One region of the Streptomyces sp. NPDC093252 genome, then DNA from elsewhere that is predicted to be linked to it. Evidence: riboswitches for the same ligand, from Rfam matches in the RefSeq annotation. Region 1 holds a riboswitch; the other holds the start of a gene.
The links. Region 1 has a riboswitch for cobalamin ahead of AB0O01_RS16085 (energy-coupling factor ABC transporter permease). Riboswitches for the same ligand answer to the same signal wherever they lie in the genome.

Region 1 (7,264 bases):
GGTCCAGTGACCCGCTTCCGCGGTGATCGTTGGCTCGGGCGGAGCCGGAGCGACCGGCGCCCGCACCCGGCCGCCGGACGCCGGGGCGACGTTTCTGAGCGGCCCTGTCGGGGGCCATGGGCCGAGGAGGCCGTCATGTCCGAGGAATCCGGGGAAACCGTGCCGCACCAGGGCGGACCGGCCGAGCCGAAGGGCCTGTTGCAGCAGATGGAGGAACTGATGGCGGCGCTGAGCGCGGATCTCAGCGCCCTGGACGCGGACCTCCAGGCGGCGGCTGCGACGGAGGGCGCACCCGGCGGAGCGAGCGGATATGACCGGCGGAGCGGGACGAGCGGGCAGAGCGGGCAGGACGGGCGGGGGCTCGGCGCGTCGGGAGGGTGAGCGTGCCCGGTCGGCACCGGACGCGTAGCGCAACCGGGCGACCGGCCCACCGTCCCGACCGAGCGTCGGACCGGATGCCCACCGTCCCGACCGAGCATCCGACCGGATGCCCACCGTCCGACCGGCGGGCCTGGGCCGACCGCCGCCAGGGGCCCCGGGCCTCCCGGTCCGGGCGGCCTCGCCCCTGGGCCTCCCGGGCCTCCCGACCCGGCCCCGGGGCCTCCCCGGTCGGCCGACCTCACCCCGGGCCTTCCCAAACCACCCCCGGGCCACCCCGGCCCCCTGGTCTAGCCCGCCTCGCGCTGGGCGAGGGCCGCCGCCTCGCGGTCCGCGAGTTTGCGGAGCATGTCCCGGATCCGGTCGCGGGACTCGTCCGCCGCGTCGATCGCCTCCATGCACTGCCAGTACGTCCCCTCGTCGGCCGCCGAGCTGGCCACGCCAACCAGGGCTATCCCCACCTCGCCGAGGAGTCCGCCGAGGTACATCAGGGCCTGCCGGGCGTCGCCCAGCTCCGTGAGCTGGGCCGCGCGCAGTTCGCCCGGGGCGAGCTTCGGCTCGTCCAGCACTCCGCAGCCGCGGCCCGCCAGTTCGGTGAGACCGAGGGCCTCACCCCGCAGCTCCGGCGGTCCGAAGACCGCGAGTCTGCTGCCGATCGCCTGTGCCAGACACTGCGCCTGCCACACCTCTGCCAAGGTCTCCGATATGCCGCCGTCCACCGCCAGCGCCCGCCTGCTCGTCACGATGAGCCGCACCGCGTCCATGGGCTGCCCCGTCTGTCCGCCCGAACTCCGCTGTCCACTACCCAGAGTGAGGGTGAGTGAGACGAAAAGCCAGAGGAAGACGGAAATCTGCGGACACTAATTCAGATTCGCCCCACGAATTGATTACGGAGGGTAGTAACGGAGTGATCGAGTCCCCGAGTTGTCCGGACTCGTCTGGCTTTTCGCCGACCGCCGCCCCCGTCACTCACGGCACAGCGGCCCGTGCGGAGCGGGGTGCTCACGGCGCGGGGCGCCGGGGCGGTGCTCACGGCGCGGGGAAGCGATGTTCGTTGCGGTCGATCTTCGCGTCCAGCGCGGCGAGCGGATCCACCCCGAGCACCTCGCACAACTGGAGGAGATACGCCAGCACATCGGCGACCTCGTCCCGCACCCGGTGCGCGGTGTCCGGGTCGTCCATCACCCGCGCCGACTCCTCCGGCGTCAGCCACTGGAAGATCTCGACCAGTTCGGACGCCTCCACGCTGAGCGCGGAGACCAGGTTCTTGGGTGTGTGGTAGCGCTGCCAGGCGCGGGCCGCCGCGAACTCGGCGAGGCGGCGCTGAAGGGCGGCGAGGTCGGGCCGGGCGGGGTTTCCGTTCCGGTCGTCGGGGGTGTCACTGTCGCTGTCGCTCATGGGACTCACGGATCAAGGATGTCGGTGTCGGGTGTGGTCAGTGGCCGGGCGCGCCCATGCCCGCCATCAGGCCCTGCACTTCCGTGCCGGGCGGGGTGAGCAGGAACACATTGCGGTCCACCCGGTGCATCCCGCTGTTCAGGCCGAAGACCACGCCGGTACTGAAGTCCAGGACGCGTTTGGCGACATCGGGTTCGGCGCCGGTGAGGTCGAGCAGGACCGGGATGCCGGACATCAGGGTCTCGGCGACCTCGCGGGCGTCGGCGAAGATATTGACCCGCAGCACCACGAAGCGGCGGCGGGCCTCGGTCTCCGCGTCCGGCAGCGCCCGGTGCCCGACGGCCGACGGCCAGGCGTCCCGGCCGCGCAGCGGAACGACCTGGGCGAGCCCCTCCCACTGTTCATCGGTGACATCGCGTCGGTTCACCGGCTCCCCCGATCCGTCTCGTCGTGTCGTGCCATGCGCCGTGTCGTGCCTCGGCACGGCCTGCACCAGCCATTCTTACGCCAAGTCACCCGTTCGGCCCACCAACGACACGGTGTGCGACCGACTCGTACAAAGGTGTGACGTACTGCATAGGGTCCGGCCGGGAAATCCGCGGGTGCGGTGACGATTTTCGGGCACGCGTCCGTATCTCCTGTCGTACCGCGTCGTACGCCGTCGTACGAGTCCGTTCGTGTCAGGAGGCCGCATGCCCTTCTCCCGCACCAAGGTGGGAAGCATCTTCGTCTTCGGTGCCATGGGTCTGACCCTCACCGCGCTCGCCTACCCGGCCATGCTGGGGGTGGAGACCACCACCGAGGACCAGAACCGGATCATCGCCAACACCCCGTGGGGGCCGCTCACCGAGGCGGACCGGGACTTCGTGGTGAAGGTCCGGGCGGCGGGGCTGTGGGAGTACCCGCTGGGCGAACTGGCCATGGAGCGGGGGACGACGGCGGAGATGAAGGAGGCGGGCAAGCATCTGATCGTGGGGCACGCGGGGCTGGACGAGCTGTGCCGCAGGATCGCCCCCGATCTGAACATCACCCTGCCCAACCAGGCGAGCCCGCAGCAGCAGCAGTTCGTGGCGACGGTCGCCGCCGAGCAGGGGAAGTCCTTCGACTCCACGGCCGTGCAGATCATGCGGGTCACCCACGGCCAGATCTTCCCGGTGGTCGCCAAGACCCGGGCCAACACCCGCAACACCCTGGTCCGCCAGCTCGCCGACCTCGCCAACGACACCGTCCTGGACCACATCACCGTCCTGGAGAAGACCGGGCTGGTCAACCACGACCAGGTCAACTTCCAGCAGACGACCTCGCCCAAGCTGCCCAAGGACCAGCTCACCCCGCCGCCCCCGCAGCCCGGGGTGCCCGTGGTGGTGCTCACCCCGCGCCCCGATCTGGGGATCAACACCGCGAATCCGGCGCCGAGTCCGTCGGCGGCGACGGGGGCGGAGGCAGGGGCGGCGGCGGGGCAGACCGGCTGACCCCGCGGTCCGGGCCCGCTTGTCACCGTCCGGTCCGCGCACTACTGTCACCTCGCCTTGGTGAACGGGAAATCCGGTGCGGAACCGGTGCGGCCCTCGCCACTGTGATCGGGAAGTCCTGCTCCGGCCCTCACGGGCAGCCACTGGGTCCCTCGGGACCCGGGAAGGCGGAGCACGGGCGGTGGTACCCGTCAGCCAGGAGACCGGCCAAGGCGCGTCGTCCATCCACGAGGTGCTGGAGAGGGTCTGCTGAGCCATGCACATAGCCGAGGGTTTTCTGCCCCCGGCGCACGCGATCGCCTGGAGTGTCGCGTCGGCGCCGTTCGTCGTCCACGGAGTGAGAACACTCACCCGTGAGGTCAAGGAGCATCCCGAGAGCACCCTGCTGCTCGGGGCGTCCGGGGCCTTCACCTTCGTCCTGTCCGCGCTGAAACTGCCGTCGGTCACCGGGAGTTGCTCCCATCCGACCGGCACCGGTCTCGGCGCCATCCTGTTCCGGCCGCCGATCATGGCGGTGCTGGGCACCATCACCCTGCTGTTCCAGGCGCTGCTGCTGGCCCATGGCGGGCTCACCACGCTGGGCGCCAATGTCTTCTCCATGGCGATCGTCGGGCCCTGGGCCGGGTATGCCGTCTACCGGCTGCTGCGGCGGTCCGGCGCGCCGCTGATGGCGGCGGTGTTCTGCGGCGCGTTCGCCGCCGATCTGTCCACCTACTGCGTGACCAGCGTGCAGCTCGCGCTGGCCTTCCCCGACCCGGGCAGCGGATTCCTGGGCGCGCTCGCCACGTTCGGGTCCATCTTCGCCGTCACCCAGCTTCCGCTCGCGGTGAGCGAGGGGCTGCTGACGGTGCTGGTGATGCGGCTGCTGGTGCAGTCCAGCAAGGGCGAGCTGACCCGGCTGGGCGTGCTGGTCACCGGTACCGGCAAGCGGCAGGCAGAGGGACCGGAACAGGCGGTGGCGCGGTGAAGCGGAACACGAGGATCAAGCGGATCAAGCGGATCAAGAAGAGTACGAGGATCAATCTGCTGTTGCTGCTCGCGGTGGCCGCGCTCGCCGTGCTGCCGCTGGCGCTCGGGCTCGGGGACCACAAGGAGGAGCCGTTCGCCGGGGCGGACGCCGAGGCCGAGACGGCGATCACCGAGATCGAGCCGGACTACGAGCCCTGGTTCTCGCCGCTGTACGAACCGCCGTCCGGGGAGATCGAGTCGGCGCTGTTCGCGGTGCAGGCCGCGATCGGCGCGGGGGTGCTCGCGTACTACTTCGGGCTGCGGCGCGGGCGGCGGCAGGGCGAGGAGCGGGCGGTGGCACCGCCGGTGGAGTCCTCGGGTGACCCCGCCGCGCGGGGCTGAGGCCGGGTGCTGCCGATCGACGCGGCGGCGCACGGCAGCCGCTGGCGCCGCCGTCATCCCGTCGACAAGGCCGTGCTCGGTTTCGGGCTGACCGCGCTGGCGATCTCGCTGCCGCCCTGGCCCGGTGCCGTGCTGGTGCTGCTCACCGCGCTGGTGCTGCTGCTGGGCCCGGCCGGGGTGCCGGGGCGGCGGCTGTGGCGGGCCTACCGGGTGCCGCTGGGGTTCTGCGTCACGGGCGCGCTGCCGCTGCTGGTGCGGGTGGGCGGAACCGGCGGAACCGGCGGCTTCGTGGGGCTCGCCGAGGGCGGGCCGGTGCGCGCCGCCGAACTGCTGCTGCGGACCTCGGCGGCCTCGCTGGGGGTGCTGCTGTTCGCGTTCACCACACCGATGTCGGATCTGCTGCCCCGGCTGGTGCGGGCCGGGGTGCCGGCGCCGGTGGTGGATGTGGCGCTGGTGACGTACCGGATGAGTTTTCTGCTGCTGGACTCGGTGCGGCGGATCCGGGACGCGCAGGGCGCGCGGCTCGGGCACACCACCCGGGCGGCGCGGTGGCGGTCGCTGGCCGGGCTGGGGGCGACCGCGTTCGTCCGGGCCTTCGACCGGGCGGCCCGGCTCCAGTCCGGGCTGGCCGGGCGCGGCTACGACGGCACGCTCAGGGTCCTGGTCCCCGAGACCCGGGTGTCCGTCCGTTTCACCGCGGTGAGCGCGGCGCTGCTGCTGGCGCTGGCCGCGCTGACCCTCGTCCTGGAAAGGCCCCTGAGATGAACGCCCCCGCCGCCCCCTCCCTCCCCCTCGTCGCCCTGCGCGGTGCCGGTTTCGCCTACGAGGAGGGGCCCCCGGTGTTCGGCGGGCTGGACTTCGCCGTCGCCGAGGGGCGGGCGCTGGCGTTGCTCGGGCGCAACGGCAGCGGCAAGACCACGCTGATGCGGATGCTCAGCGGCGGACTGCGCCCGGCGTCCGGGGAGCTGAGGGTGGAGGGGCGGGTGGTCTCGTACGACCGGGCGGGGCTGACCCGGCTGCGGACCACCGTGCAGTTGGTGGTGCAGGATCCGGACGATCAGCTCTTCGCGGCGTCGGTCGGACAGGATGTGTCGTTCGGGCCGCTGAACCTGGGGCTGCCGGACGCGGAGGTGCGGGCCCGGGTCGCCGAGGCGCTGGCGGCGCTGGACATCGCCGCGCTGGCCGACCGGCCGACCCATCTGCTCTCCTACGGCCAGCGCAAACGGACCGCCATCGCGGGCGCGGTCGCGATGCGGCCCCGGGTGCTGATCCTGGACGAGCCGACCGCCGGACTCGATCCGGACGGACAGGAACGCCTGCTGGAGACCCTGGCCGGGCTGCGGGCCGGGGGCACGACGGTGGTCATGGCGACCCATGACGTCGATCTCGCCCTGCGCTGGGCGGACGACGCGGCCCTCCTCACCCCGGCCGGGGTCCACAGCGGCCCGGCGGCGACCGCCCTCGCCCGGACGGACCTGCTGGCGGCGGCCGGGCTGCGGCTGCCGTGGGGCGTGGCGGCGGCACGGCTGCTGCGGGCACGGGGGCTGCTGGGCGCGGACGAACGGGGCCCGCTGACGGCGGAGGAACTGGCGGCGGTGGGGGGCGGGGCGGGAGTGGGGTCGGGGGGGAACCCGGGGTAGGCCCGGGGTGGGGCCGGGGGTGGAACCCGGGGTGGGGCCGGGCGGCGGCCGGAAGGGCGGGGACACCCCCTGGAGTGCCCGGTCGCGCCCTCTAGAACACCTGGTCGTACCCCCTAGAACGCCTGGTCACACCCCCTAGAACACCTCGTCGCACCCCCTAGAGTGCCTCGTCACACCCCCTAGGAGAAGAAGGTCACAGCCGCGTCCACTGCTGCTCGTTCGGCGTTCTGGCCTAGCATCCGAGCCATGACGGTCCTGCCTGACGACGGGCTCTCCCTGGCCGCCGAGTTCCCCGAAGCGACGCATGAGCAGTGGCAGCGCCTGGTGGCGGGTGTCCTGCGCAAGTCGGGCAAGGAAGTCTCGGGAGCCGCGGCGGAGGACGCCCTGTCCACGCTGCTGGAGGACGGGCTCAGCACTCGTCCCCTCTACACCGCGCGCGACGGCGCGCCCGACCCCGGGCTGCCCGGCTTCGCCCCGTTCGTGCGGGGCGGCACGGCCGCCGGCGGCACCTCCGGCGGCTGGGACGTACGGCAGCGGCACGCGACGGCGGACAACGCGGCCGTGCTCGCCGATCTGGAGAACGGGGTCACCTCGCTGTGGCTGGTGGTCGGGGCGGAGTCCGGGATCCCGGTCTCCGGGCTGGCCGGTGTGCTGGAGGGCGTGTATCTGGATCTGGCGCCGGTCGCCCTCGATGCCGGGCCCGAAGTGGCCGCCGCCGCGCGGGAGTTGCTGCGAATCTCGGCCGAGGGGCGGGTCCTCCCGGCGGCGCTGCGCGGCACCCTCGGCGCCGACCCGCTCGGGCGGGAGGCACGGACCGGTGAGCCGGGTGACCTCACGGAGATCGCCGGTCTGCTGCGGCTGACGGAGGGCAGCGGGCTGCGCCCGGTGACCGTCGACGCCCTGCCGTACCACGAGGCCGGGGGGTCGGCGGCGCAGGAGCTGGGCGCCTCGCTGGCGACCGGGGTGGCGTATCTGCGCGAGCTGACCGGGGCCGGGCTGGGCGCGGCGGAGGCAGCGGCCCGGCTG
Region 2 (7,264 bases), on a different contig from region 1:
GCAGCACCGCGATCCCCAGGCCCAGCGCGGCGGACGGCAGCCACAGCGTGTTCCAGTTGACCCCGCCGAGCCCGCCCAGCGTCCAGGCCAGCACCTCGCGCGCCTGGTTGCCCCGGTCGGCGGTGAGCAGCAGCAGATTCATCGCCGCGGTGAGCACCGCCGCGATGGCCACCCCGGCCAGCACCAGCCGTACGGAGGTGATCCGGCCGCCGGTGCGGGCGGTGGCGTACACCAGCAGCAGTGACCCCAGGGCGCCCGCGAAGGCCGCCCCCGACAGCGACACCGGCCCCAGCACGGTCAGTCCGAACACGATCACCATGACCGCCCCCAGCGACGCCCCCGAGGACACCCCGAGGAGATAGGGCTCGGCCAGCGGATTGCGCAGCAGGGCCTGCATCGCCGTTCCCACCACCGCGAGCCCCGCGCCGACCACCGCGCCCAGCAGCACCCGCGGCGCCCGCACGTCCAGCACGATGGTCTCCCGGGCCCCGGACCAGTCCGGCTCGACCCAGCCCGCGCCCAGCGCGTGGGTGACGATCCCCCACACCTGCCCCGGCGGGACCCGCACCGAGCCGATCGCCAGCCCCGCCGTCAGGGAGACCAGCAGGAGCAGGGTGAGGGCGAGCAGCGTCCCGGCGAGGGTCAGCCGCCGCCCCGTCGCCCCGGCCCGGTCGGCGACGGGCACCGTCACTCGAAGCGCTCCGGGTGCAGCGCGGGCGCCAGGTCCTCGACCGCGTACGCCGACCGGATGCCGACCAGGGCGGCGGTCAGCGGCAGCACCGTGAAGCGCCGGTTCTTGATGGCCGGTACGTCCGCGAGGGCGGGCTGCGCCAGCAGGAACTCCTTCTTCCGCTCGACGCTCCCGGCCCCGGCGTAGTCGTAGATCGCGATGACCTCGGGCCTGCGCTCGACGACCTGCTCCCAGGAGACGTCCCCGAAGACCTCGTCCAGGTCGGCGAAGACGTTCTCGCCGCCCGCCAGCCGGATCAGCTCGCTGCCCAGCCCCTTGCCGCCCGCCGTGAACGCCGACTTGTCGCCGCTGTCGTACACGAACACCGGCACCGGATCCGCGCCCCGCACGGCCGCGGTCGCCTTCGCCACCCGGCCCTCCAGCTCGGCTATCAGGTCGTCCGCCCGCTCCGGCACCCCGAAGATGTCGCCGACGGTGCGGATCTCGTCGTAGGTGTCCTTCATGGTCACCGACTGGTTCTCGGCGCAGTACTCGCGGTTGAGGTAGGTGTCGATGCCCGCGTCGGTGAACGCCTTCCGGGAGCGGCCCTCGTTGTCGGCGAAGGCGCTGCCGTAGCCGCCGTAGACCAGGTCGGGTTCGGCCTCCAGGACCGTCTCGAACGACGGTTCCTTCTCGGCCAGTTCCGGGATCGCCTCGAAGTCGGCCCGCAGTTCGGGCAGCACCGCCGAGTCGGGGAACGCGGTGCCGGCCATCCGGTCCTTCAGGCCCAGCGCGAGCAGCAGTTCCGCCGGGTGCTGGTGGATGGTGACGACCCGCTCGGGCGGCGCGTCGTAGGTCGTCGTCACCCCGCAGTTCTCGACGGTGAGGGGGAAACCGGCGGCCGAAGCGGCCGAGGTGCCGGACGGTTTCGGATCGGTGGCCTGCTCGCCGGAGGCGCCGCAGCCGGTGGCGAGCAGCACCGCCGACAGGGCGAGCGCCGCGACCCGGGCGGGCATACGGGCAGGCATACGGGCAGGGGTGGACAGCGGGGGACGGAACGGGCCGTCGTACACGGTGAAGCCTCCTGGGGAGTCCGCGCTCCTCGGAACGGGCCCGCGACAGGCCAGTGTCCTGACTCCCGGATCGACGTTCTCCCCCCGCCTTCCCGCGCCGCGCGCAGTGGCATGCCGAAGGGTGCACTCCCCGGTCACAGTGGCGGGACCGTGCCGGACTCGCACCGGCTTCCTGATTCCCGTCGCGGTGTTGACCTCGTGATCCTACGTTCCGTCCGGCCCTGGTCAAAGGTCGGGCATGTCACACCCCGCGCCCCACCGGACCCCTTACGCCTCGCGGACCGCCCGCAGCACCAGCCGCTCCGCCTCCTCGTCGTAAGGGCGGCCGTCGAAGCCGCCGAAGATCTCCACCCGGCCGAACCCGGCCTCCTCGGCCAGCCGCCGCAGCTCCACCGCGCTGTACACGAACCACACCAGGGTCGCCCGCGTCACCCGCTCGCCCCGCACCAGCACCCAGTCGCTGCGCAGCCGCGCCCAGTCGTCCAGCACGGTGTCCGTCTGCACCATCAGATCCTCCCCGCGCCGCACCACCTTCGGCGGCGTCACCCGGCGGGCCAGCAGTTCCTTGCCCGCGAGGTCCAGCACCAGCGTGCCGCCCGGCACCAGGCAGTCGTACAGGGTGCGCAGCACCCGCGCGTTGTCCGCCGGGTCCTCGAAGTAGCCGAACGAGGTGAACAGATTGAGGACGACGTCGAAGGCGCCGGGCGCGGAGTACGCGCGGGCGTCGGCACGGACATGGGTGACCTCGGCGCCCGCCTCCGCCGCCCGCGCGCGGGCCCGGTCCAGCAGGGGCGCGCTGCGGTCCACCCCGGTCACGGCGTGACCGGCCAGGGCCAGCGGCACGGTGAACACCCCGGCACCGCAGCACAGGTCCAGGACGCGCGAGCCGGGCGGGAAGGCCAGCAGCGGGGAGTCCGCGACGAGTTCGGCGGCCTGGGTGCGGCGCTGTTCGGAGAAGAGGAAGTCATGGAACTCCGACCAGAAGTCGTCGTCCTGGAAGCCGCCGGTCCGGGTCATGAGGGTTCGGTCTCCTTGGTGGGGGTGGGGGACTCGGTCCCCTGGGCCCGGGTCTCCTGGGCCTGGATCTCCTGGGTCCGGGTCTCCTGGGTCCGGGTCCCCTTGGTGGGGGAGGGGGTCTGGGCCTCCTGGGCCGTGGCGGGGGCCCGGGTCCCCTTGGTGGGGGTGGGGATCGCCCCGGTGGGCCGGGGGCGGCGGCGCAGGGTCAGCAGGAGCGGGGGCAGCAGCAGGCACTGGGCGGCGGCCAGCAGCCAGAACGCGCCAGGGTTCCCGGCCTGTTCGCCGAGTCCGTAGAGCTGGCCGCCGACCACCCCGCTCGCGCCCGCGCCGAGCCCGGCCGCCAGCCGCTGCTGGCCGAAGACCACCGCGTCGGAGCGTGGGCTGCGGGCCAGCGCCTCCAGGTCGTTCTTGAGGAACAGCACGATGTCGCCCAGCGTGATCAGTGCCCCGCCCGCCAGCAGCGCCGGACGGCTGCCGACCGCCAGCACCGCGAGCCCGCCCGCCAGCCCGGCGAACCCGACCGCGAGGGCGAGCGCGTACGGCATCCGGCGGATCAGGTCCGACGCGAGCGGCTGGACGACGATCACCAGGGCGAAGCACAGCAGCAGCACCAGGCTGTAGAACTCGGTCGACGCCCGCTCGACCGCGTACACCGCCAGGAAGTGCTGGAAGTGGAAGTAGAGGTAGAAGGCGAGGACGTTGGCGGCGAAGGGGAGGGCCGCGATCCCGGTCAGGAGCCCGCCCGGCACCCCGCCCGGCCGCCCCTCGCCGACCGCGGGGAGCCGCGTGTGCCCGAGGGTGACCAGCGCGAACAGCGCGGTCACCGCGACGAACAGCCCGCCCGGCGCCGACAGCACGAACGGCCCGGCGACCAGCGGACCGACCGCCATCCCGGCGTTGAGTGCCGCGTTGCCCGCCGACAGGAACGCCGGTCGGCGCTCCTCGGCCACCCCGTGCACCAGATACGCCTTGTTGGCGGGCAGATACAGCGCCGCCCCGCAGCAGGTCAGGATGAGCGCCGGGACCGCCAGCGGCGGCCAGCGCAGCGCCGCCAGCATGCCGAGGAACCCGGCCGTGCGGATCACCAGCGCCCACAGCATCGTGCGGCGCAGCCCGATCCGGTCGGCCAGCGCCCCGCCCGCGATCCCGCCGGAGAACTGCACCAGCGCCGCCGCCGCGAGCACCACCCCGACCGTGCCGAGCCCCATCCCCAGCCGCTCGTGCAGGAACACCGACATGAACGGCAGCACCATGAAACTGCCGAGCGGGATCAGGAACGAGCTGAGCAGGAGGAAACGCAGGGGCCCGGAGAGGGCGGCGAGCCACCGCCCACCCGGAACCACCGCACTCATCCGCCGGCCACCCGGGAACCGGGCCCGGAACTGGGCCCGGAACTGGGAGCGGTGCCTGGACCGGGACTTGGACCCGGACCTTGACCGGAACCGGGACCTTGACCGGGACCCGGACCGGAACCGGGACGGGAACCCGGACCTGGACCTTGACCCGGACCGGAGCCGGGGCCGGGGCCCTGACCCGAACCGGGGCCGGAACCCGGACCGGAGCCGGGGCCGGAACCCAGACCCGGACCCGCACCTGGACCTGGACCTTGACCCGGACCGGAACCGGGGCCTTGACCCGAACCGGGGCCGGAACCCAGACCGGAGCCGGGGCCGGAACCCGGACCTGGACCGGAACCCAGACCCGGACCCGCACCCGCACCCGCACCCGGACCTTGACCTTGACCCGGACCGGATCCGGAACCCGGACCCGGGAACGCCTCCGTCAGCACCCGTACCCCGTTCGCGGCGGCCACCGCCCGGTGGGTGGCCAGTTCCGCCGTCTCCGCCTCCGCGTACACGATCCCGGCGTAGCCCCGGCTGTCCGCGAGGTGCTCGACCGGGTCGCCGACCGCCTTCACCGGGTACCAGGCGGGAGCCCCCGGCAGCGCCGCCAGCCGCTCCAGCCCCGCGACCCCCGTGAACACCCCGGGCGCCGCCGGATAGCCCAGCACGAACGCGACCGCGGGACCGCCGGGCGGGTCGGCGTCCATCAGCCCGGGGCGCCGGCCGAGCGCGGCCTCGACCATCGCCTCGTACACATTGACCCCCAGCGCCCGGCACAGCCCCTCGCCGACCAGGGCGCCGCCGATGCGGGGGTTGATCTCCACCAGCTCCGGCCCGTCGTCGGTCAGCACGAACTCCACATGCGCGAACCGGTCGGTGTAGCCGACGGCGGCCAGCAGCGCGTCGAGCCACCCCTCCAGCGCCGTCCGCCGTGCCTCGGGGAACGCCACCGGGAACGCCGTGATCTCCTCCCGGAAGTACGGCTCCGGCGACATCAGCCGGCTGGACACCCCGAGCAGCCGGGTCCGGCCCGCCCAGGTGAGGGTCTCGGCGCTGTAGACCGGCCCGCCGACGTACGGCTCCGCGAAGATCCGCCCCTTCAGCGCCCGCCGCTCCGCCGCCCCGGCCGACGCGGCGAGCGCGGTGTCCAGTTCGGCCTCGTCCCGCACCAGCCACACGTTCTGGCTGCCGGTGCCCGCCGAGTCCTTGAGCACGGCGGGCAGCCCGATCTCCTTGAGAACCGCTTCCCGCAGGTCCCCCGCGTCCGCCGTGACCGCCCGGCCCCGGGACAGCCCGGCCGTGTGCAGCAGCGTGCGGACGGCCGCCTTGTCGCGGGTCAGCCGCAGGACGTCCGGGTCGAGGCCGGGGAGGGCGAAACGGGCGGCGAGTTCGGCACCGACCAGCATCCAGGTGTCGGTGGAGCTGATCAGCCCGCGCAGCTCCGGCACCGCGCGCAGCCGCCCGGCCACGCCCTCCACATCGAAGGTGTCGGTCTCCACCACGTCCAGCGCGCCGGGCGGCAGTTGCTCCAGCTCCCAGGCGTAGTAGGCGGGGTCCCGGGTGAGCAGGACCAGCCGCTCGCCGAGCGCGTCGGCGGCGCGGACCAGATGACCGAGTCCGAAGGTGAGGGACTCCAGCAGGACGACGCTCATGCCGCCCGCTCCTTCCACGCGGCGGGGCAGGGGGTGCGCTGCCAGGCCATGGTGGACCACGGCATGGCCAGCTCCTCGGGGTGCGTGATCTCGACGGGTTTCAGCGCGGCCGGGGCCAGCGCCTCCCGGTGCCGCGCGAAGACCCGCTCCACATAGCGGTGCCCGGTGTCGGCGCCGATCACCAGATGCAGCCGGTCGGGGTGGCGGCGCGCCTCGTGCCCGGCGGCCAGATACCCGGCGCCGGTGGACAGGCCCGCGAACACGGCGTGGTCGCGCAGCAGGGCGACCGCCCCGGCCATGGCGTGGGTGAAGTCCAGCCAGTGCAGGGCGTCGTAGAGATGGTGGCGGACATTGTCGAAGACGATGGACGAGCCGATCCCGGCGATGATCGCCTCCGGGTCGTGATGGTCCTGGCTGCCGAAGGTGACACTGCCGAACGGCTGGACGCCGACCAGCCGCACCGCCGGGTCGAAGGCCCGCAGCCGTTCCGTGATCCCACCGGTGGACGCCCCCGAGCCGACCCCGCCGACCACGCTCAGCGGCCGGTCCGGGAAGGCGGCGCGGATCCGGTCGGCGACCTCCTGGTAGCCGAGGTAGTGGACGTCGTCGTGGTACTGGCGCATCCAGTGGGTGCCGGGCCGGGCGGCGAGGATCTCCCGCACCCGCCGCACCCTCAGCTCCTGGTCCAGCTTCAGGTTCCGGGACGGCCGCACCTGTTCGACGGTGGCGCCGAGCACCTCCAACTGGGCGCGGGTGGTGGTGTCGACGGTGGTGGAGGCGACGATGTGGCAGTGCAGTCCGTAGCGGTGGCAGGCCAGCGCCAGGGCGTACGCGTAGATCCCGCTGGAGCTGTCGAGGAGGGTCTGGCCGGGGCGGATCGTGCCCCGCTCCAGCAGGCGGCGGACGGCGGCGAGCGCCGAGTAGATCTTCATCGACTCGAACCGGATCAGCACCAGGCCGTCGGTGAGCCGTACCAGGTCGGGAACCTTCAGGGCGTCGGCGATGTGGGGGTGGATCACCCGTAGCCTCCTTGGGCGAATGAGCACTGGTGGCCGAGCGAGTGGAAGAACGCGGACAGGTCCGACTTGAGGTCGGGGCCGGGGCGGTGTGCGAAGAGATAGCCGATCAGACAGCCGGTGTGGGCGACGAAGACCCCGTCGGCGCCGAACCGCTCCCGGTGCGCGAGCACGGCGTCGAAGGACCCCTTGGGCAGCACCTCCTGGGACAGCGCGGCACTGGCGGTCGCCGCCCGCGCCACCGCCCCGGGATCACCGGAGGAGAACCCTTTCAGCAGAGCGTCGAGACAGCGCTCGTACGCGGCGCCCCGGCGCCGGTAGTGGGCGAGCAGCGGCTCGGTGACCGCGGCGGTGTCCACGGTGCCGGGCTCGGTGATGTAGGCGGTGTGGAAGCCGAGTCCGGTCCCGAGGCGGCGCACCACCCGGTGCCGGGCGCTGAGATGGAGCGCGAACTCGTCCAGGAACACGCTGTCGGCGCGCTCGATCCGGGCCA

Region 2: it holds a riboswitch for cobalamin, as region 1 does, so the genes downstream of both, AB0O01_RS02680 (ABC transporter substrate-binding protein) here and AB0O01_RS16085 (energy-coupling factor ABC transporter permease) in region 1, are expected to answer to the same signal.

What each region holds. Positions count from the first base shown of each region.
Region 1 is NZ_JBFBEM010000007.1:17,065-24,328, reverse strand. It holds gene AB0O01_RS16110 (hypothetical protein) at 136-381, shown strand; gene AB0O01_RS16105 (DUF6099 family protein) at 669-1,142, opposite strand; gene AB0O01_RS16100 (nucleotide pyrophosphohydrolase) at 1,408-1,776, opposite strand; gene AB0O01_RS16095 (cell division protein SepF) at 1,814-2,203, opposite strand; gene AB0O01_RS16090 (DUF4142 domain-containing protein) at 2,469-3,248, shown strand; cobalamin riboswitch at 3,290-3,475, shown strand; gene AB0O01_RS16085 (energy-coupling factor ABC transporter permease) at 3,505-4,215, shown strand; gene AB0O01_RS16080 (energy-coupling factor ABC transporter substrate-binding protein) at 4,248-4,598, shown strand; gene cbiQ (cobalt ECF transporter T component CbiQ) at 4,605-5,363, shown strand; gene AB0O01_RS16070 (ATP-binding cassette domain-containing protein) at 5,360-6,238, shown strand; gene AB0O01_RS16065 (methylmalonyl-CoA mutase subunit beta) at 6,485-7,264, shown strand, end outside.
Region 2 is NZ_JBFBEM010000001.1:651,705-658,968, reverse strand. It holds gene AB0O01_RS02685 (iron ABC transporter permease) at 1-685, opposite strand, end outside; gene AB0O01_RS02680 (ABC transporter substrate-binding protein) at 688-1,698, opposite strand; cobalamin riboswitch at 1,795-1,921, opposite strand; gene AB0O01_RS02675 (class I SAM-dependent methyltransferase) at 2,011-2,760, opposite strand; gene AB0O01_RS02670 (MFS transporter) at 2,757-4,112, opposite strand; partial or broken gene AB0O01_RS02665 (ATP-grasp domain-containing protein) at 4,538-5,755, opposite strand; gene AB0O01_RS02660 (cysteine synthase family protein) at 5,752-6,774, opposite strand; gene AB0O01_RS02655 (hypothetical protein) at 6,771-7,264, opposite strand, start outside.